DNA from 3 places in the Metabacillus hrfriensis genome. Region 2 is predicted to be linked to each of the others. Evidence: riboswitches for the same ligand, from Rfam matches in the RefSeq annotation. Region 2 holds a riboswitch; each other region holds the start of a gene.
What was found. A riboswitch is a leader RNA that binds a small molecule or an ion and turns the genes downstream of it on or off. The one in region 2 is predicted to bind cobalamin.

Region 1 (7,584 bases), 210 kb from region 2:
TCTGAAAGAAATAAAGTTTTCGGAAGATTGGCTATTGGTATAGCTGTTATCGGAATTTTAGGAGCTATATCCATTTCAACCGGCTATCTGACGATAGAAAGATTTACTTTCTTAATCAGTATTTTAGGTATATTAATTCCAACGGTTTACTTCATTGTGATGTACCGCAGTCCTAAGTCAACAGATGTTGAACGCTCTCGCCTTATTGCTTATATTCCACTGTTCATCGCGGCAATGGTTTTCTGGGCGATACAGGAACAAGGAGCTACGATTCTTGGGGCATACGCTGATACTCGAACACAATTAAAATTTGGCGGTTTTGAAATTCCATCATCATTATTTCAATCGTTAAATCCATTATTCGTTGTCTTCTTGGCGCCGGTGTTTGCATGGCTTTGGATTAAACTTGGCAATCGTCAGCCATCTACATCGAAAAAATTTGCATTTGGTTTGTTTTTTGCAGGTTTATCATTTTTGATCATGATAATTCCTGCTTACGTGAACGGAACAGATTCACTTGCTAACCCGATTTGGCTAATACTCAGCTTCTTCCTGGTTGTACTCGGAGAGCTTTGCCTGTCACCTGTTGGTTTATCTACAACAACAAAGCTTGCTCCGGCTGCATTCTCAGCACAGACAATGAGTCTTTGGTTCCTGACAAGTGCATCTGCTCAAGCTATTAACGCTCAAATTGTTAAATTCTATAAACCCGAAACTGAAATTCTCTATTTTGGTATCATTGGCGGTATAGCTGTACTTTTAGGATTTTTGATGCTAATTCTTTCTCCTAAAATTCAAAGCTACATGAAAGGTGTCCGCTAAGATGACGAACAAGCCTGTTCCCTATTTAGGAACAGGCTTGTTTTTTGATGAAACTGGTGAAAATTATACAGTCGCAGCCTCGCTTGCTTTTTCTCTGCAGCTTTTTGCGGCTGACACCATCACTTTTAATGCTGCAATCGTTTCCGTGACTCCTCTTGTCTTCAGCCCGCAGTCAGGATTGACCCAAAAAAGTTCCGGATCTAAAACCTGCAGGGCTCTTTTAATATTCATAACGAGCTCTTTTTCTGCAGGGACCCTTGGGCTGTGAATATCGTATATGCCTAATCCAATCCCTTTCTCATATGAATATTTCTCAAATGAATGGATGAGTTCACCATGACTTCTTGAAGTTTCAATTGAAATGACATCTGCATCTAATGCATCAATCGCTTCGATAATATCTTCAAAATTCGAATAGCACATATGTGTATGAATTTGTGTATCCGGCTGGACGGAAGCTGTAGACCGCTTAAATGCCGTCACCGTATCTTTTATATACTTATCCCATTTCTCCGATTTAAGCGGCAGGCCTTCCCGGAGTGCCGGCTCATCTACTTGTATCATCGCAATACCAGCTTGTTCAAGTGCCTCAACTTCTTTTCGGATGCAGAGTGATAATTGATTAAGGACACTTGATTTCGGGAGATCATTTCGAACAAATGACCAGTTTAAAATCGTGACAGGACCTGTCAGCATCCCTTTTACAGGTTTTTCAGAAAGACTTTGAGCAAAAACGGTTTCTTTTACTGTCATTGGCTCTTCAAGTAAAACATCTCCATATATAACTGGCGGTCTGACGCAGCGCGAGCCATAGGATTGCACCCAGCCAAAAGTCGTAATTGCTATACCTGATAATTTTTCTCCAAAGAACTCCACCATGTCCGTCCTTTCAAATTCTCCATGCACCAGAACGTCCAGCTCAAGATTTTCCTGAATTTCAATCCATTTTCTTATTTCTTCTTCTATATAAATACTGTATTGCTTTTCAGTCAGTTCGCCTTTTTTCCATTTAAGGCGCTGTGCCCGAACCTCTTTTGTTTGCGGAAAGCTGCCGATTGTTGTTGTTGGCAGCAATGGAAGGCTGAACCGTTTGTTTTGCTGTTTTCTCCGCAGACCAGCTTCCGCTCTCTCTGTTGAAAAGGAATCCAGCTGATTCATCGCATCCTGAACAGCACTTTGGTTTCTCAGCTTTGATGATGATAACTGATCAGTAGCTGAATCATATTCTTTAAGCACCTCTGCTTCAGTTTCAAAGTTAATAAAATTCGTTAATACACTCAGTTCGTAAAGCTTCTCATCCGCAAAAGATAAGGCATCTTTTACAAGAGGATCTAACTGCTGTTCATTTTCTGCAGTCACCGGCACATGAATTAGACTGCATGAAGGCTGAAGAATCAGCCGGTCCCGGTCAACAGCTTCCAAAATAGTGTGGACAAGCTTCACGGTCTTTTGCAGACTTGCCTTCCACACATTACGTCCATCAATGACCCCTGCAGCCAGAACTTTGTCCTTTGGAAATCCTGCCGTTTTCAACTTTCTAAGCGATACACCGCTGTCATGAACAAAATCGAGTCCAATGCCATCAACGGGGAGGCTGACCAGATCCTCGTATTGTTCAACACTTTCAAAATAAGTTTGAATCAGCAGCTTTGTATTTTCCATCTCTCTTCTGATTGTTCCGTAAATTTCTTTAGCTTTTGAAAATAATGCACCATTTGCATTCGATGTCACAAACACCGGTTCATCAATCTGTATCCACTCAGCGCCGGCATCTGCAAGCTCCTGAAGCACCTGAACGTATAAAGGAATTAATTTCTGAATTACTTGGTCTTTATTTTCGCCTTTTGATAAAGCAACTAAGGTAAGCGGACCGACAATAACAGGCTTACCGTTTATGCCGAGCTCTTCTTTTGCTTCAAGATAAAGATGCAAAAGCCGGTTTTCGGTCAGTCTTGGCTCTGCCTGACCCAGTTCCGGTACAATATAATGATAATTCGTGTTAAACCATTTTGTCATTTCAGCCGCCACTTGCTCACTGCTGCCTCTTGCAATATTAAAGTAGGTCTGGAGGGAATTTGCATCTTGAGTCCGGAACCTCTCCGGAAGAAGACCAAACATAATAGCTGTATCCAGTATATGATCATAATAGGTGAAGTCACCAATCGGGATTAGATCAATTCCTTTGTCCAACTGCTTCTGCAAATGTGAAAGCCTGATCTCTTTCATCTTCTGTTCAAATTGCTGTTCAGTTAAATCGCCTTTCCAGAATGATTCTAACGTCTTTTTCCACTCTCTTTTTTCTCCGATTCTCGGATAACCTAAGTTTGAATTCTTAATGCTCATTGCCTCTCCCCCGTTTCTTATCGTTTCTCAACTTTCGGTGCATGAAAAAAACTCTCTTGAAAGAAGAGAGTTTGATGGACTAAGCTAACTTGAGTTGAGACACAAGACCGGTTTCAACATATCGCATCACCCTCCCTATTCCGCGTAGGCATGAAGTGCATACGATAGGCAGGTCTCCTGACTCAGGTTCATTGTATTCTATTCCCTTCCCATTTTTCATTAGAAAAACAGTGGACTTTTATAGAATTCTCCCCATTACAGTGGCGCGACCGCGTCGGATTTTCACCGAGCTTCCCTTTTAAGCTAATACAGAAATGTACTCTTGTAATTAGCACCTATCGCTTGTAAAAATATTAAATTTTTAAAATTCATTAACAATTGTTTCTAAGCATAGCTGAAGTTTCGTTTTCATGCAAGCATAATATTAAGAGTGTGCTGAGATTCCAAGGACTTTCCATTTTGCAGCCTCATAAAATCCAAGCTGTTTATATAGCTTTCCTGCATCTGGATTATTATAAAATAAATAAATGGCCTTTTCTTCATTTGCAAGCTTCTGGCATATGGCACGAATCACTTCAGAAGCATATCCTTTCCGACGATGAACCGGCGGTGTAGCTACACCAACTATAATGGCAGTGCGGGAGCTTTCAATAAACACTCCTGCGGTTGAAACCATTGTTCCTTCTACTGCCTTGTAGAATACATTCAGCTTTCCTGATTCTATGTTTTGAAAGTGATCATTTGCAAAAAAGTCTTCATTTGGTCCAATCATTTTATACTCATCGACATTCATGAACAAATCGTATAGTTTTCGGCATTCTTCAAGACTAGTAATCATTTTAACACCCTTGCTTGCCTGAAAATCTTTGCTTCCTTCATATCTGAGCATGAACGAATCACTTTCAAGATCCATTTGAAAGTGACATTTAAACTCTTCGACCAATTCTTTTTTTCCGACAATTTTCCTGATGCCGGTTTCCCGTATGATCAATGCAAATTCTGCTAATGGGAAATTAATATCGGGGCTGTAGTAATAAATTTTTTCAGGATAAATCATTAAAATGGCGTTCAAATGCGTATTCAGATAACCTCCGTAAACCATCATATGTTCTTCGGTCAAGTCCTCAATGATTAGGGCATTCAATTCCAAATCGGTCCGCAAAAATTCTGCTGCCAGATCGTATTCTTTTTTAACCATTAACTTAATTTGCATTTGTTGTTTGCTCATTACTTTTCTCCTGACAAAAAAATTTAAAGTCTTTTAGAATATTCTAACATTCACTAGTAAATTTGATATATATTTTAATAGTGAAGTTTTTTAATACTTTTGCGGATAAGGTGAGAACTGCATGGGAATGAAGGATGTTTTACTGAATTTTTTACTCGTTTTTTCCCCGCTGTTGATTATACAGCTGTTATATATGAGAAAAGAAACGAATAAAAAAAGAAATAAGTGGCTTTTTGCTATTTTGCCGGCACTTGCGATTATTTTAAGCATGCTGTACCCGTTTATGATTGAGGATGATTTTTTCTTTGACTTCAGGCGAATACCTTTTGTAATGGGACTGTTGTACGGAGGATATCCACTTGGATTCTTTTTATTTGCCGTTACCGCTGTGACCCGGCTGCTTATTGGGGGAAACGGCATCTATCCGACTATTGTGATGGCTGGCATTCTTGTTCTTTTCGTGCCAATGCTTTCATCCTATTATTTAAAAAGCAGACTCAGAAAGAAATTAATTCTTGTTGCAGCCATCGTGCTGACGTCTTTGATTTTTTCAATCCTTCACATTGAAATGATTTATGGAGCTTTTTTTCAACTGGAATCTTATATTGAACTTATTATCCTCCATATATTTGCAGCTGTCATAGGAACGATTCTTTTTGAAACAATTGTCCAAAACTTTTATTTGCTGAAACGTGTGATTAAAGCAGAAAAACTTGAAGTGGTCAGTCACTTAGCGGCAAGCATATCACATGAAGTCCGCAATCCGCTGACGACGACAAAAGGCTTTCTGCAGCTGCTTCGAGAAGAAGATATCAGCCAGGAAAAAAAGGAAGAATACATAGAAATTTCGTTAAACGAGTTAGATCGAGCGACTAACATTATCAAAGATTATCTGACATTTGCAAGACCTGAAGCTGAAAATAATCATCCAATTGAGATCCATACTGAACTCAGGAACTGCATCAACGTCATGTCACCTCTTGCACAAATGGAAAATGTGCAGTTTAATGAAAACTTCAGTTCTGATGACATCTTAGTTCTTGGAGATCCTTTAAAGCTTAAGCAATCACTGATAAATATTCTTAAAAATGGTATAGAATCTTATTCTTCTGGCGGTATAATAGAAATTTCAACTATAAAGGAAGACGCTCATATCAAAATCGTGATATCTGACTATGGTAAAGGAATGACGGATGATCAGGTTCTGAGGCTTGGGGAACCCTATTTCTCTACTAAATCGAATGGAACCGGCCTTGGTATGATGGTATCTTTCAGCATTATTAAAGCAATGAACGGCCATATTTATGTGAAAAGCCAGCCTGGTGCCGGTACATCATTTACAATTTTTCTGCCTATCTATTTGAAACTGAGCGTTAGCCAGCAGTACTGACTCCCTGCAAACAGGCCCGGGGTAAAATGTACAGTCAATCTGAATTCCTGGTGCTGAGAGTGATTGATTCGGCCGGCAGCAATTCTATTTTTGCAGAGAATGTGTTGAATGAGTTTTTTAGAGTAAGTGCTGCGGTTTCTTTCTGCATATTCGGATTAAAAGCTCATTATCTCGTTTCATACCATTCTCCTAAGACGATTAGTACAACCTAATCATTTAAAGATAGAAAAATAATACAGCTGAATCAAATTTTCAGGTCATAAAAAAGAGAGAGGGATATTCGTTGGCCAACTATTATACAAAATCAGTCCGACTGATCATCCGCCCTTATCAGGCATCTGATTATCAAACATGGCTTTCAGCATATATAAACAGGTGGCCTAAACAGCACAAATACGACGAAGGCAGACTTGATATGAGTGTTTGCACGGAAGAGTGGTTTGCTGCGTTCACCGGCAAACATCAACAGCTCATCAATGAAGACAAAGCATATGTTTTCGGTGTATTCAGGTTAGCAGATGGAAAGCATGTCGGATATGTCGATTTCTCAACATTGCTCCGTGATGATTTTCAATGGGCCCGCATGGGTTATACCATTCATAATCAATTCTGGAGAATGGGTTACGGAAAAGAAGCTGTTAAAGCGGCCATCGGTCTTGCGTTTGATCAATTGAACTATCACCGTATTGAGGCGCACATCAATCTTGATAACCACCCATCTGTAAAGCTGGCCGAAAGTGTGGGGATGGAGTTTGAGTGCCTGCGCAAAGGGTTTCTTTATGAAAATAACGAATGGACAGATCATCTTGTTTATTTTATAAATAATGATCATTTCATGGCATAGAAAAGGCCGGTCTCAAAGTTGAGACCGGCCTTTTCTTTCACACTTGCTGCTTCGCATCCATCATCCGTTTAATCGCAAGCTCTACCCCGTCTTGATCATTTGTAAGAGTAATATCCTTGCAGATGGCTTTAATTTCTGGGCGGGCATTCCCCATTGCAATACTTTTTCCTGCTATTTCAAGCATCGATTTGTCATTCATGCTGTCACCGATGGCTGCAGTGTCAATCAGTTCAAAGCCAAGATGGGCAGACAGTTTTTGAAGAGCAATCCCTTTAGATGCAAGCTTATGCTCAATTTCAAAGTTGTGTGCAGCTGATGTAACCAAAGTGATATTATCTATGTCTTTAAATTTCTCCCAGCCTGCATCAAGCTTTTCCTGATGAAAAGAAAAAGCGAGAATATTATAGATATCCAAAGTTTGATTTAGAATGTCCTTATACGATTCAACGAACTTAAAACCTGTCTGGCTGTATTGTTTTGCAGCAGCCTGCAGAAGCAGAGCGCGGTCCGCATCCGGATTTGCACTTTCGACCCGGTCAATCTCAATATTTATTAGCTCTCTTCCGCTTTGAGGAGTATAGATGGCATCGCAGCCAAACACCTCATAGTAGTAATGATTCTGTTCCAAAAATTGAAGCGCAGCAGCTGCTGTTTCATTTTCCATTGGCTGTGAATGAAATAATACCCCCTCAGGATTATGAATCGTAGCTCCATTTGCAGCTATAATCCATGTTTTTACACCTGTATCCTTAAAAATTTCTACTACATCAAAATGTGCTCTGCCAGTAGCAACTACCACTTCTATGCCCTCTTTTTGAGCAGATTTAATTGCTTTCAAATTTTCTGCGCTGATTTTATTTGCACTGTTTAATAGCGTTCCATCAAGATCTATTGCGATTAATTTGATCATTCCATTTCCTCCTCTGCCACAAGCAATTCCACATTATGTTTATCAAG
Region 2 (7,584 bases):
AATCGGTGTTTTAGGTGCACTGGAGGCCGCTCAAACATTGAAAGAGCTGAATATTACTCCCAATATGCCAATTGAAATCGTCGCATTTTGTGATGAAGAGGGCTGCCGTTTTAATAAAGGGTTGTTTGGAGTAAGGGGGATCCTCGGCAAACTGGAAGAAGGGGAGTTAGACCGGACAGATAAAAGTGGAATCACTCGAAAAGAGGCATTGATTGAATTTGGATGTGATCCCGAAAAATTTAAGGACTCAGAATATCCTTCTGGAGGCATTTCCGCATTTATAGAGCTCCACATTGAACAAGGGCCGATTCTTGAAGCAAAAGATACACCTGTTGGAATCGTTACAGGAATATCAGGACCATTATGGCTGACGGTAGAACTTGAGGGCTTTGCAGGACACGCAGGATCTGTTCCCATGCATATGAGGCAGGATGCGCTTGTAGGAGCTGCAAAAATTGTTGTTGCCCTTAATGAATTAACAAGCGAGGATGTCACTGCGCCTACAGTCGGTACAGTTGGAAGCATGAAAATCTTCCCAGACTCGCGAAATATCATTCCGGAAAAAGTCAGCTTTACAATCGATTTAAGAGATATTGAGATTGAAAGACGCGATTTTATTGAAAATCTGCTAAGAAAAAAAATCCACACAATTTCTGAACTGCATGGATTAACTTATACCATTTCAGAAGATACAAATAGTGAACCGCGGTATTGCTCTGAAAGAATCATGAAGATAATGAAAAATGAGAGTTCACATATCGGACTGAATCCGATTGAATTGATGAGCGGACCTTTTCATGATTCATTAGCGATGTCGTACGAATGTGAGTATGGGATGATCTTTGTCCGCTGTAAAGACGGTATCAGCCATAATCCTAAAGAGTATTCAACGATGGAGGATATCTCAATTGGAACGGAGCTATTATACAGAACGGCTATGAAAATGGCTTTAGATTAAATAATGAAAATAGTAATGGTAAAGCTATATAAAGAGCGCCAAAGTGGATAATTATTCATTTTGGTGTTTTTTGATAGAAAAATAGCGACCTTAAGAAGCAACTTGATGTATTTTAATACATCCTTGTCAAATGAGGCGGCAATTTCTTTTGACTTAAGATTCCTTATGAATCATAATCAAAATGGAAAAAGACAGACAAAGAATACATAAAAAAGATTGAAAGCGGTGTATCGAAATGAAGAAAAAAATTGCTCTATCATGGAGCGGCGGCAAAGATGGCTGTATGGCACTGCATAAGCTCATTGGCCAAGGTCATGAAATTGCATGTCTTATAACCACTGTACCTATTGAGCTAGAGAGGACGTTCGGACATGGCGAGAAAATGGAAGCAATACTAAAACAAAGCGAAGCCTTAGGTATTCCTGTGCATTTTATTAGATGCACATTTAAGGGATATACTCAAAGTTTTATAGACTCACTTAAAGATTTGAAGAATAAATATCAACTTACTAGCGCAGCTTTCGGAGATTTATATCTTGATGAACACCGCAGCTGGGGAGAAAATACGGCAGACTCAGCTGGCTTAGAAGCACTGTATCCGTTATGGATGAAGAAGGATGAAGCTGCGCAAGCCCTTCAAGATTTTGCAGATAGCGGATACAAAGCAGTCATCATCAGAACTCAGGATAATGTGCTTGATGACACATGGCTCGGCCATGAAATTGATCAGCAGCTAATAGAAAGAATGAAGTCCACACCGATATGCCCAATGGGTGAGGCAGGAGAGTATCATACCTTTGTGTATGATGGGCCGCTATTTAAAAAACTGATCAAACTGCAATTTGGCGAGAGAATTCAAATGGAAACAACAACTCGCCTGGAGCTGGAGGATTTAAGCCTAATCGAGAAATAGCCTGACTTAATGAGTTCATTTTCAGATACAAAAAAGAAGTTGATGACATTTCCAGATTTATAGATTACAATGAACAAAAAATATGATTTCTTTAAAAGTGCCTGATGAGATCAGGATAATAGGGAAACCGGTCAGAATCCGGTGCAGCCCCCGCTACTGTAAGCGCAGATTCAGTTGAAACGCCACTGACTTTTCAAGTTGGGAAGGTTCAATAGAAAATGAAGCGCAAAGCCAGGAGACCTGCTTTTAATGATTGATTGCTTGTTTTTCGGTGGGAAGAATAAGTCAGGTACCCTTAGTGTGTATGACTTTGCTTATTAAAGGCCTTGACTGACTTCCATTCAGTTCAAGGTCTTTTTTATGTTTAAAGACGAAAAGAGGAGATGAGTGAATGACAGGGAAAGATCAAAAAGGAAGATTGCTTGTTTATACGGGTAATGGCAAAGGAAAAACAACAGCATCCATAGGTCTTGCTGTCCGTGCGATTGGAAGAGGTATGAAAGTATCCATCCTGCAGTTTATAAAATCACCAGAGAGAACCTACGGTGAAAAAAACGTGCTTGAAAAACTCAACGGTGCTGAAATCCATCAGCTTGGAGCAGGATTCACTTGGACTAAAACACCAGATGTGCACCGGAAAGCTTTAAAATCAGCCTGGCAAATCGCCAAGGAAAAGATTTTGAGCGGAGAGTATGATGTCGTCATTCTTGATGAAATCAATAATGCGCTTGCTATTCATACGTTTCCGATCGATGACGTGCTGCCTATTGAGGATGTCATACATACGATTCAAAACCGCCCAAATCATGTTCATATTGTTTTGACAGGAAGAGATGCAAAGGATGAAATAAAGGAAATCGCTGACCTTGTGTCTGTTATCAATGTGGAAAAGCACTACTACGAAGAAGGTGTAGATGCCATCTATGGAATTGAATACTAATGAGCCAAAATCATTAAAACTGATGATTCAGGGTACACATTCAGACGCTGGAAAAAGCATGCTCGTTACGGCACTATGCCGGATATTTCGAGAGGACGGCTATCGAACAGCGCCTTTTAAATCACAAAATATGGCTCTGAATTCTTACATTACCAGTGATGGCAAGGAAATAGGCAGAGCTCAGGGAATTCAGGCCGAAGCTGCCGGAATTGAAGCCACAACTGATATGAATCCGATCCTAATTAAACCTTCAAAAGATATGGAGTCTCAGGTCGTTTTTCACGGGAAGCCCTATGCAAATATGAAGGCATCCGAGTACAGAGAGGACTTTTTCCAGTTAGGTCTTGAGGCGATTAAAGAATCGCTGATGAAACTGTCGGACAAATACGAGGTCATTGTGATAGAAGGAGCAGGTTCTCCTGCAGAGGTTAATTTAAATGACCGAGAGCTTGTCAATATGAGAGTAGCAGCAATTGCAGAAGCTCCAGTGATTTTAATCGGAGATATTGACAAAGGAGGCGTTTTCGCCAGTCTGGTCGGGACCCTTCAGCTCATTAGCGAGTGTGACCGGAAGCGGATTATAGGTGTCATCATCAATAAATTCAGAGGGGACCTTTCACTGCTTCAGCCGGGATTGGACTGGTTTGAAGAATATACGGGGCTGCCGGTACTTGGAGTTGTTCCATTTTTGCCTGACCTTGAAATAGATGGGGAAGATTCCCTTGTTTTAAGCCAGTATTCAAATGGTACCAATCACGATGCAGAACTTGACGTAGCTGTTCTTTCATATCCGAGATTATCCAACTTTACAGATATCGATCCGTTAAGACTGGAGCCTGATGTGAATATCCGTTTTGTTAAAAAAGCTGTGCATTTTGGAAATCCTGATCTCATCATTTTGCCTGGAACCAAAAACACAGCTGAAGACCTGCTGTTTCTTAAGCAAACAGGACTCTTTGACAAAATAAGATCTGCTTATGAAAAAGGAACTCAACTAGCAGGCATTTGCGGAGGCTATCAAATGCTCGGCGAAAAGCTGATGGATCCAAACGGCGTTGAATCAGATCATCAGGAACTTGGTGGACTTGGTATTTTCCCTGTAAATACAACCATCTTATCCGAAAAGAAAACCATCCGCTCTGAGGGCTATTGCTCACTAAAAGATTTTGGCAGAATTTCTTTATCAGGGTATGAGATCCATATGGGACAAACAGCATCAACAAGGAAAGCAGAACCTTTTTCAGTCCTCTCCGGAACAGAGGAAGGCTGTACCGCTCGAGATGGCCAGGTGTTCGGCACGTACTTGCATGATGTTTTTCATAACGATGAATTCAGATGGCTTTATTTGAATAAGCTCCGTCAGAAAAAAGGCCTGAAGCCGATTGAGCGCTCGCTCCGCTTTCGTGCTTTTAAAGAAAGCGAATACGACAGACTTGCTGCCCACGTTAAAGGCTCTATTCAAATGAAAAAGATATATTCAGCAATGAAAACGTTTTTTTATAAGGAGGTGAAATAGAAATGATTGATATTTATCAGCAGATAGATGCGATAGAGCCTGTCAGTAAACAAAAAGGGATTGAAGCTTTAGCCTACATACATTCCTTAACAAAGCCAATGAACAGCCTTGGTGAAATAGAAAAAATTGCTGTGCAGCTTTCAGAAATCACAACTGATGTAAAACCTGAAGTATTTCCCCCGGGTGTAATCGTCTTTGCCGCAGACCACGGAGTAGCAGAGGAAGGGGTCTCTGCCTATCCTCAAGAGGTGACTGCTCAGATGGTAAACAATTTTCTGAGCGGAGGGGCAGCCATAAACGTTTTTACAAAACGGATAAATGGGTTACTGGAAATCGTAGATGCAGGAGTGAAAACAGATATTCCGGGAGTCCGTTCTGAAAAGATCGGCTATGGAACAAAAAATTTCGCGGTTGAACCTGCCATGACAAGAAAGGAAGCAATCCGTTCACTGGAATTGGGAATGGAAAGGGCTGAAGCTATGATAAAAAATGGCGCAAGGCTCCTGATCCTAGGAGAAATGGGCATTGGCAATACAACATCAAGCAGTGCCATTGCAGCCGCCCTGAGCGTGTTAAAGCCTGAGGATATCACGGGAAGAGGAACAGGAATTGAGTCGAAGCAGGTTGCTTATAAAGCCGAGGTTATTAAAAAAGCTCTAAATAAGCTGAAGCCTGACGCCAATGACCCGATCGATGTTCTTTCTAAGGTAGGCGGTTTTGAAATCGGAGCGATGACAGGCGCCATGCTTTACGCAGCATCTAAAAAAATTCCGGTTATTTTAGATGGATTTATATGCACAACAGCTGCGCTCGTTGCTTCAAAATTAAATCGGCATGTGCGTAATTATATGATTGCCGGGCATTTATCGGTTGAACCGGGACATCTTCATGTATTGAATTTGCTCGGGAAAAAGCCGCTGGTGTCACTGGGGATGAGGCTTGGCGAAGGTACCGGAGCTGTGCTTGTCTACCCGCTGATTGAAGCAGCCGCTGAAATGGTAAAAGGGATGGCAACCTTTGATACGGCAGGTGTATCAAAGGAACGTACAATAAAATAAAAAAGACAATTACATAAAAGGCGGAGAAAACAAATGAAAACATCTTTCGGCACCTATTTTCATCGTATTGCCCTAATGCTGCTTTTGCTGGCAGGAATTCTCTCGGGATGTACACAGGGAGAACAGACACAGCAAGCGAGCAAGAGCAAGGAACAAACACAGCAGGCTGAAAAAAAGGAAGAAGCTTACCCAGTAACAGTCACAGATGATGCCGGAAAAGAAATAACGCTGGAGGAAAAACCTGAGAAAATTGTTTCGCTGCTACCGAGCACGACTGAAATGCTTTTTGCACTTGGATTGGACAAGGAAATCGTCGGTGTCTCTGATTATGACAACTATCCCGAAGCCGTTTCAAAAAAGGAAAAAGTAGGAGCACAGGATCTTAATGCAGAGAAAATCATTGCTCTGCAGCCGGATGTAGCTTTTCTTCAGGAGTACCATGCCCAAAATCACGGGGAAATCATCAAACAGTTTGAAGCGGCAGGCATCAAGGTGTTTATTGTCGGCTCCCAAAATTCATTCGACCAGGTTTACAAAGCCATCCGCACTGTCGGGAAGGCAACAGGCACGTTAGATAAAGCAGACAGCATCATTGCAGATATGGATGCAAAAGTTAAGGCCATCAAGGAAAAAGCAAAAGCTGTCAAAGAAAAAAAACAAGTTTGGATTGAAGTCTCTCCACAGCCTGATATTTACACAACAGGCAAAGGAACGTTTATGAATGAAATGCTTGAAATGATTGGTGCGTCCAATGTAGCTTCATCTGAAGAAGGCTGGGTAAAAATGGACGAAGAGAAAATCGTCAGCAGCAATCCGGATGTGATCATCACCACATATGGCTACTACGTCGACAATCCAGCTGAGCAAGTTCTAAACAGAAGCGGCTGGAAGGAAGTAAAAGCTGTTCAGTCAAAGGAAGTGTTTGACGTAAACAGCGACATGGTGACTCGTCCTGGACCCCGTTTAGCGGATGGAGTTGAAGAGCTTGGAAAACTCATTTATCCAGATGTTTTCAAAAAATAAACATCAGTTTCTCATTTTATTTGCAGCAGTCTTTGCGATTTTCAGCATGATATCAGGAGTCTTTGTAGGGGCGGTAAATGTTACCGTCCCTGATATTTTAAACATCATTACTGGCAAAATGTTTCATCTTCAGCTGTATCAGGGAGAAAAAAGCACAGAAATGATTATTTGGGAGATCCGGTTCTCACGAGTTTTGCTCGCTTTTTTTGTTGGAGCCTCATTGTCGCTGGCCGGAGCTGCCTTTCAGGGACTGCTTCAAAACCCGCTTGCTGACCCGTATACAATCGGTGTTTCATCGGGAGCCTCTCTGGGAGCAGTTATCATTATCTTTTTTCAAATTCAAGTTACGATTCTGGGCAGTTTCACACTGCCGATCATCGCAGTTCTCTTTGGTATGATCACGCTGCTCATCGTCTTTGCTCTGACTCATTTGGCAAGCGGAAATCTTACAAATGAAACCATTATCCTCGCAGGCATTATCATCTCTTCGTTCATCAGTGCGTTCATTTCCCTGCTGATTGCCCTGATTCCCCGTGAGGATATCAGTCAGATTCTCTATTGGATTATGGGAAGCGTTGCGATGAGAGGATGGGGGCATGTTCAATTAATCGTTCCATTTTTTGTTCTGGGAGCTGCGATCATTCTTTTCCATTACCGTGAACTGAACAACATGGCTTTAGGTGAACAGGCAGCCCAATTTTCGGGAATGAATGTAAAAAAGAAGAAAACGATTGTCTTGATTGCGGCATCCATTTTAACAGGAAGCGCCGTAGCTGTTTCAGGTGCGATTGGATTTGTCGGGCTTGTTATTCCTCATCTCGTCCGTTTGATGGCCGGATCGAATCACCGGTATGTTCTTCCGCTTTCCGTGCTGATAGGAGGAGGGTATCTTGTTCTCGCCGATCTGCTTGCAAGATCCATTATCTCTCCTAAAGAACTTCCGATAGGAGTCGTAACTGCACTGATCGGTTCGCCTATATTCACCTTATTGCTTGTCAAAAACCGAAAACAGAAGAAGGCACAACTTTAAAGGAAAGAAGGTTGCATATGCTGCACGTCAAAAATCTGACGGGAGGTTACGATGATAAAAAAGCGGTCATCAAGGATCTCTCTTTTTCCATTGAAAAAGGACGTTTTTTTGCTTTAATCGGACCAAACGGCAGTGGAAAAACAACG
Region 3 (7,584 bases), 250 kb from region 2:
ATTTAAACCTGCAGAAACATCCATGACGACAGAAAAACTGATTACGCACATGCTGACTTCGATGTACAAATTTACAGCTGTAGTGAAAGCAGGAAATGCACAGCCGCTCATGCAGGAAGCTGAAATAACGGAAACGAACCTGCTGAAACTTGCGGAACTCTATACGGAACAAACGGTGCAGATCCTTGAATCGTTAACAGAGGAAGAGTTAAATCAAGTCATTGATTTAACAGATGTATTCGGATTCAAAATTCCAGGGACCGCTCTAATTAAAATGGGAATTGAGCATGAAGTAAATCATAAAGGAAATCTATTTGTTTATGCTCGCTTGCTTGGACATACAGAACTGCCGATGTATATTAAGAAAAATTAAAGAAAAGCATTCGATGTCCTTGAACATCGAATGCTTTTTAATTAAATAAAGGTAAATCAGACCTATTAACGTGACCCTGTCAAATTAGCATTTATTTAATGTACTCATTATTTCAACTAACTCTTTTTTGGATTTAGGATAATTTTTGTGTGAAAGAATTTTTGTTTCAGCAAGGTTTTCAAAAATCTCCATTACCCAAGGCTTTTCTAAATGACTTTGTTGGATTGCTTCTGCATTTTGAAATACTTCTGCAGGAGAACCATGCGCAATAATCTTTCCGTTATTTAAGATAATGACTTCATCGGCCCATTCATAAGCAAGATCAACATTATGAGTAGATAGTAATATCGTACGGTTTTTATTGTTCCAGTTTTGCAATAACTCCATAATTTTCATAGAATAATAGGGATCAAGTCCTGCAGTTGGCTCGTCCAATATCATTAACTCTGGATTCATTGCAATAATTCCTGCAAATGCAACCCGTTTCTTCTGACCAATACTTAAAAAATGAGGTGGTTTATCTTTTAAAGTTTCCGTTTCAGTTAAAACCATTGCCTCGTTAACTGTTTTTTCTAGCTCTTCAGGATTTAGCCCTAAATTCTTAGGGCCAAATTTAATATCTTCATAAACACTTGATGAAAAAAGCTGTGTCTCAGGATTTTGAAAGACGATTCCTGCCTGTTTACGAATTTGCCGGATCTCTTTGCGTGTATATGTTATTTTTTTATCTTTAAATTTAATGGAACCGGCCGTTGGTTTTAAAATTCCATTAAGAAGCAAGAATAATGTTGATTTTCCAGCTCCATTATTGCCTATTAAGGCAATCTTTTTCCCATGTTCAATGGAAAATGAAATATCTTTTAATGCAATAGTTCCATCTGGATATTTATATGTAACATTTTCAAATGAAAGAATTGGTGATCTCACTGGTGTAGCCCCTTTTACATTTTCATTCAATAATCTGTGTTATAAAGGTTATTGCCAAAAGTGCTGCAATGGAAACAGTAATTCCTGCGCAGTGAAATCGATTATACGTCACATTCAATTCCACTTCATACAAACCCTCATCTCCGCCGCGGCTGTCTATTGCTATTTGCAATTCTCTGGCAGAACGTATCGATTTAATAAAGAGACTAACGATAAGTTGTGCGATAGAAGTGATCCAAACTCTATAACTTTGATAACCAAGCCTGCTGGATTGGGAAAGATAGATTTCATGCATCTTATCCAACAGTACAAAGATAAAACGATAAGTCAATCCCACTAATTCTATAAAAAGAGTCGGCAGGTTTACTTTTTTTAATACCCATATCAACTGGGGAAGAGTTGTTGTCAAAATCAGGAAGTACAAACAGCTCACACTTGCTAAGGCAGTTGCAGCGAGATGATAGGCCTGATTGATGCTATATGGGCTAACATATAGTTGCCATGATCCCATTTGAATACTCCATATTGCATTTATTCTTTCACCATTCGCAGGAGCAATTGAAACTAAAATGGCAATTATGCTGGAAAACAGAAAAAAAGAAGGAAACAGAAGAAGCTTTATATAATGATAAAAAGGTATTTTCGCACCAAAAACAATACCTACACTCATCAAAATAAATGTTAGACAAGCAATACATATATTCTTTGTAATGATCGTAAATAGTAAATAAGCAAAAGCAAACCCAACTTTCTCAACTGGATGAACATCTTTTAATGCACTAGTATAAGCATAATCATCGATTTTCAACATTAGGATCCCTTGTTTCTGCCATTTATTTAGAGGAATATTTTTTCCTGGCCCGGCCAAATCCGATTACATAACCAATGACAATCGCACCAGCAGCAGCCTGTAAAGAAAATAGTAAACTTTCAATTTCACCGCTTGGCGGCTCCCAAATTGTACTGAACCAAGGCTCATAAGCAGGTGCAATTTCCTCAATTAATTCTTCTGCTTGACCGTCAGCCCCGCCAAATTCAGCATCTTTTTGGAGATATAAAGGAATAATTGCCAGCACAATAACGAATAAAAACAAAATGAAATTTTTCATTTACCTAACCTCCTTAACAGCAGGCAGTTGATTTAATTCGGGCATATTATATTTTTGTAGCAAATTCATAACAATAACCGTTAATAATCCTTCACTAATTGCTAACGGAATTTGAGTAAAGGCAAAGATGGCTGCAAATTTTGAAAAAGATGCTGTAAATCCGCCCACTTCAGCTGGAAATGCTAGAGCTAATTGGACTGCAGTAACTAAGTATGTACCTAAATCTCCCAGCATAGCTGCCAGAAAAACAGCAACCGCAAACGATATCTTCCCTTTAATGCTGATCTTAAAGATTGCATATGCTAACAACGGACCTGCGACTGCCATCGAAAAAGCATTTGCACCTAAGGTTGTCAAACCGCCGTGCGCTAATAACAATGACTGAAATAATAGCACGATCGTACCCAATACACTCATTGCTGCAGGTCCAAACAATATGGCTCCTAAACCTGCTCCAGTTGGGTGAGAGCAACTGCCTGTTACTGAGGGAATCTTTAAGGCAGATAATACAAACGCAAAAGCAGCAGACAGGCCAAGCATTGTTTTCAATTCAGGGTTTTCTTTAAGCTTCTTACGTATAGAACGCAAGCCGGCAAGTATGAAGGGAAGTGTTGCAGCCCACCAAAAAACCGCCCAGCCAAAAGGCAAAAAACCTTCCATGATATGCATAGCATAAGCATCTTCGTACGAATTCAGCCAAAAATAACTTGTTAATCCCAGCACCATGATTAGTGACACCTGCCATGATTTTTTATTCATCTTCAATCTCCCTTAAAATTAGTAGCGTTCAAATAAAAAAAGCATTTAAACCCACTAGAGTTTAAATGCTTACAAGACAATTGTCAGCCCGTCACACAGACACAGCAATATCCTTTCGCACACACCTCCCTATTTCCCGTAGGTCACATTATGTTCTTTATACAGGCAGGTCTCCTGACTCATCTTCATTGTTTCCTGCGTCTTCCCGCTTTTTATAAAAAGCAGTGACAATATGCAGGTCACTCAGACTTACAGTGGCGGGAACCGTGTCGGACTTACACCGAGCTTCCCTTTTAAGCTATACATTCTCAATGTACAGCACCTGTTAAGATTGATTAATTTGTCTATACCTTACTATAAGGTTTAGCAGTTGTCTATTTATTTTTCTATGATTTAGCATGATCAAAAGAGGTATTTATGTCCTTTTTTATCCAACTATATGCATAAATAGGTTTCATATTTTTATAATAAATGTTTTTTCATACACGAGAAGGATCTTAATATATCTAATTCTGTCTCGATCATTAATTTTAGGAGTGTCCACCTCAACTCACAGAATAATAATGTAGAGGCGCTGAGTTTCATAAATTTAGTATTAAAGTTTCTTTTGCTTCGGGGGAATGGTGAAACGAATAGCAGGGGAAATGGCTTATTTTAATGTGATTTAGCGCTTCCGTTTTATCCGCCAAAATAATTGGACGGATTTTTTTGTTGTCCGATTTTTTAAAAAGTAGTTTGCTAATTTCTGAATTCTTGTTTAATATGAATATCGAAATAGACAAATTTATGAAATAATAACATTAAGAATAATAATTAAATAATTAAAAGATAGGTTCAAAAATCTTACCAAGATTTTGATTAAAAGGGAAGTACGGTGAAAAGCCGTCGCGGTACCCGCCACTGTAATGGGGAGCTTATTGCAAATGTCACTGATAATATTCGGGAAGACGCAATAAAGCAATGAACCTTAGTCAGGAGACCTGCCTATCTTTTACGCATACCCACGGGCTTATGGGTAGATGTGTAGTAGAAAATGCTATGTTCTTTTGCTATGTATTTTTTGTGCACCTCTATCTATATAGGGGTGCATTTTTATTTTTCAAAAAATAATGGACTGGAAGTGCTAAAATGACAACTTGGAATTTGAGGGAAACGAAACATCATGTATTAATTTGCAATGGCAGCAGCTGTATGAGGAAAGGAGGCGAGGAGGTTACGCAGGCGATTAGGGAGGAAGTCACAAATATGAATCTTGATACCTTGATACATACGACACGAACCCGCTGTAACGGAAGATGCAAGGATGCTTGTGTTGTAATTGTGTATCCTGAAGGAACATGGTACAAGGCGATTACTCCGGAAATTGGAAGTGAAATCGTACAGAAACATTTGGCTGGAAAAGAAATTTTAGAAGAAGCCGTTATTTACAAATATGATCAACAAGGTTTTGCTGCTCCGGAAAACACAGAGTGTGTAGCCGGAATATCCAAACCAATAAAATAAAGCCGTTAATTTGTCATCCTTTGAGATTCCTGAATAGCAGCATGAATTTGATGGGGAATTAGCATAGATAGAGTATCAGGTATACCTTGGGAACTTATGCTGGATAAAAAATTCTCAAACAACTTTACATAAACGGGTACTCGTTGTTGGTTCACTTATTATTTTTAAAATTTTTCGTCAACACGAAGAACAAATCAATTGAAAAAAGGTTATGAATCCGGAATTGTCCTGCTGCGGCAAGAATGCCATTTATTTCTGGATGATCGAAACTGATTAATCTTGGAAACGTTTAGTTTAGAGTCAGGCAGTTTATGTTGGCTGATAGTTTGAAAGGAGGAGCAAACGTGCGGGGAAAGTTACTTGTAATTGGTTTTGGACCTGGAAGTTTTGAACATATGACAAATAGAGCTCAGGAAGCCATACAAGAGAGCGATTATATCATTGGTTATAAAACATATGTTGAGTTAATAGAAAATCTCTTGACCGATCAGAAAATTATTAGTACAGGAATGTCCGAGGAAGTAAGTCGTGCTCAAGCGGCTGTCCGTCTTGCTGAAGAAGGATATAAAGTTGCAGTCATTTCCAGTGGTGATGCAGGTGTTTATGGGATGGCAGGCCTGGTCTATGAAGTATTAATTGATAAAGGGTGGAAAGAAGAAACAGGTGTAAGTGTCGAGGTAATCCCTGGTATATCGGCCATTAATTCCTGTGCTTCTCTTCTTGGTGCACCAATCATGCATGATGCATGCACGATTAGTTTAAGTGATCATTTAACTCCATGGGATCTAATTGAAAAACGAATTGAAGCGGCCGCACAAGCTGATTTTGTTGTAGCTCTGTATAACCCAAAGAGTGGACGCCGCACAAGACAAATTCAAGAGGCACAAAGGATATTATTACAATATCGATCACCCGATACACCAGTTGGGCTGGTGAAGAGTGCATATCGTGAGAGCGAAAAGATTGTGACAACCGATCTTGCACATATGCTTGATTACGATATCGGTATGCTGACGACTGTAGTTATTGGGAATTCATCTACGTTTTTTTATGATAATAAAATGATTACACCAAGGGGGTATCAAAGGAAGTATACATTAAATACAACTGAACAAAGATTAAAACCGCATGAACGCTTAAGACATGAAAATGAACCATGGGCACTCCATAAAGGCAAGAATGAAACTGATCATAGTACTGAAGTAAAAACTATAGACGGTATTGCTGCTTCCTTACAATTAGCTCTAGAAGCTCTTAGTAAAGTTGAAGGTGAACCTAAAAGGATTCTGGAAAACGAGACTGTTAATAATCCAGTAGTATCGATTTTTGAATTAGCCGTAAGTCCAGGAATCGCAAATAAGAAGTTTACACCAGACCAAATGATCACTCTCGCTGAGGTAGTCGGAGATGAGGGGACAATGGAATACACCCCGCACCATCAAATATATTTAAAAATTCCAACTGCGAGTCCTGAGGTCATTACTCAAAAATTAAGAAGTGTAGGTTTCCTATTAGAACCTATTGGTGATGTTTTTCAGCTGAAAGCTTGTGATTTCTGCGAAGGCGAGAAAAAGGATTCCATCCCTCATGCTGAAGAGTTACATCAAAAGCTAAGCGGACTTGAATTGCCTAAAGAGCTGAAGCTTGGCTTCAATGGCTGCGGTATGGCGTGCTTTGGTGCAGTAAACGAGGACATTGGAATTGTTTATAGAAAAGGAAAGTTTGATTTGTTTTTGGGAGCGAAAACGGTAGGAAGAACAGCTCATGCAGGACAGCCTGTGGCGGAAGGTATTGAGCCAGATAAACTAGTGGAGATTATTGAAAATATTATATACGAGTATAAAGAGAAAGGTCATCCAAATGAAAGGTTCTTTAAGTACTTTAAACGTGTCGGGAAAATTCAGGGCTATACCTATAGAGACATGACACCGAAGATAGAAATTGAACCAGCTCCATGCGGAGACTAATTAGAGGATAGGGGAGAAATATATGAAAGCTGTTTTACTAGTTGGACACGGAAGCCGGGATTCAGAAGGAAATGAGCAGGTAAGAAAAACAATAGAAGATTTAAAGCCGCAGCTCGACCGGGAGCTATTAATTGAAACGTGCTTCTTAGAGTTTGAAACACCTACAATTGAACAAGGCATTCAAACATGTGTTGAAAAAGGGGCAACAAGTGTTTTTATTATTCCAATGATGTTATTAGCAGCTGGACATTCAAAGATTCATATACCAGCAGCCATTGATGAAGCAAAAGTAAAATATCCAGAGGTTCACTTTACATACGGAAGACCATTCGGAATTCACGAGGAAACGGTAGAAATTTGTAAAGATCGTTTAGAAGAAGCGGACGGGAACATAACCGAACCTGAACACAACACGGCAGTAATTTTGCTGGGTCGAGGCGGCAGCGATCCAGATGCGAATAGTGATTTATATAAAATTGCTCGCTTATTATGGGAAAAATTAAATTATAGGTTAGTAGAGCCGGCATTTATGGGTGTAACGGATCCATTAATTAAAGAAGGTGTAGAGCGCTGCATTAAATTAGGTGCGAAAAAAATTATTATACTACCATACTTTTTGTTCACCGGTATATTAATTAAGCGTCTTGAAAATATGATGGAAGAATTCGGAAATGAACATCCGGGTATTGATTTTAAGCTTGCGGGATATTTCGGGTTTCACTCTAGATTAAAAACAATTTTAAAAGACAGAATTGAAGAATCATTACAAGGTGACGTGAAAATGAATTGTGATACGTGTTTATACCGCATTGAAGCGATGGAGCATATTGATCATCACCACCACCACGACCACGATCATGATCATGACCATCATCAGCATGAGCACCATAACCATCATCATGAGGCACAAAAACTATGATTCTATTTTTAGCTGGAACCAGTGATG

Region 1: another riboswitch for cobalamin. It lies ahead of metE (5-methyltetrahydropteroyltriglutamate--homocysteine S-methyltransferase); the one in region 2 lies ahead of cobO (cob(I)yrinic acid a,c-diamide adenosyltransferase).
Region 3: another riboswitch for cobalamin. It lies ahead of QLQ22_RS13840 (energy-coupling factor ABC transporter permease); the one in region 2 lies ahead of cobO (cob(I)yrinic acid a,c-diamide adenosyltransferase).

Annotation. Positions count from the first base shown of each region.
Region 1 covers NZ_CP126116.1:2,735,757-2,743,340, forward strand. Annotated here, with positions in the region: gene QLQ22_RS13630 (peptide MFS transporter) at 1-822, shown strand, start outside; gene metE (5-methyltetrahydropteroyltriglutamate--homocysteine S-methyltransferase) at 886-3,165, opposite strand; cobalamin riboswitch at 3,316-3,519, opposite strand; gene QLQ22_RS13640 (GNAT family N-acetyltransferase) at 3,590-4,393, opposite strand; gene QLQ22_RS13645 (ATP-binding protein) at 4,515-5,783, shown strand; gene QLQ22_RS13650 (GNAT family N-acetyltransferase) at 6,067-6,627, shown strand; gene QLQ22_RS13655 (Cof-type HAD-IIB family hydrolase) at 6,665-7,534, opposite strand; gene QLQ22_RS13660 (transcriptional regulator GlcR) at 7,534-7,584, opposite strand, start outside.
Region 2 covers NZ_CP126116.1:2,524,575-2,532,158, reverse strand. Annotated here, with positions in the region: gene QLQ22_RS12640 (M20 family metallo-hydrolase) at 1-958, shown strand, start outside; gene QLQ22_RS12635 (Dph6-related ATP pyrophosphatase) at 1,194-1,871, shown strand; cobalamin riboswitch at 1,950-2,133, shown strand; gene cobO (cob(I)yrinic acid a,c-diamide adenosyltransferase) at 2,263-2,811, shown strand; gene QLQ22_RS12625 (cobyric acid synthase) at 2,795-4,327, shown strand; gene cobT (nicotinate-nucleotide--dimethylbenzimidazole phosphoribosyltransferase) at 4,330-5,385, shown strand; gene QLQ22_RS12615 (ABC transporter substrate-binding protein) at 5,419-6,408, shown strand; gene QLQ22_RS12610 (FecCD family ABC transporter permease) at 6,371-7,438, shown strand; gene QLQ22_RS12605 (ABC transporter ATP-binding protein) at 7,456-7,584, shown strand, end outside.
Region 3 covers NZ_CP126116.1:2,776,857-2,784,440, reverse strand. Annotated here, with positions in the region: gene QLQ22_RS13860 (DinB family protein) at 1-373, shown strand, start outside; gene QLQ22_RS13855 (energy-coupling factor ABC transporter ATP-binding protein) at 458-1,330, opposite strand; gene cbiQ (cobalt ECF transporter T component CbiQ) at 1,323-2,108, opposite strand; gene QLQ22_RS13845 (energy-coupling factor ABC transporter substrate-binding protein) at 2,134-2,409, opposite strand; gene QLQ22_RS13840 (energy-coupling factor ABC transporter permease) at 2,410-3,168, opposite strand; cobalamin riboswitch at 3,316-3,507, opposite strand; cobalamin riboswitch at 3,982-4,170, shown strand; gene QLQ22_RS13835 ((2Fe-2S) ferredoxin domain-containing protein) at 4,297-4,671, shown strand; gene cobJ (precorrin-3B C(17)-methyltransferase) at 5,016-6,638, shown strand; gene QLQ22_RS13825 (sirohydrochlorin chelatase) at 6,661-7,557, shown strand; gene cobK (precorrin-6A reductase) at 7,554-7,584, shown strand, end outside.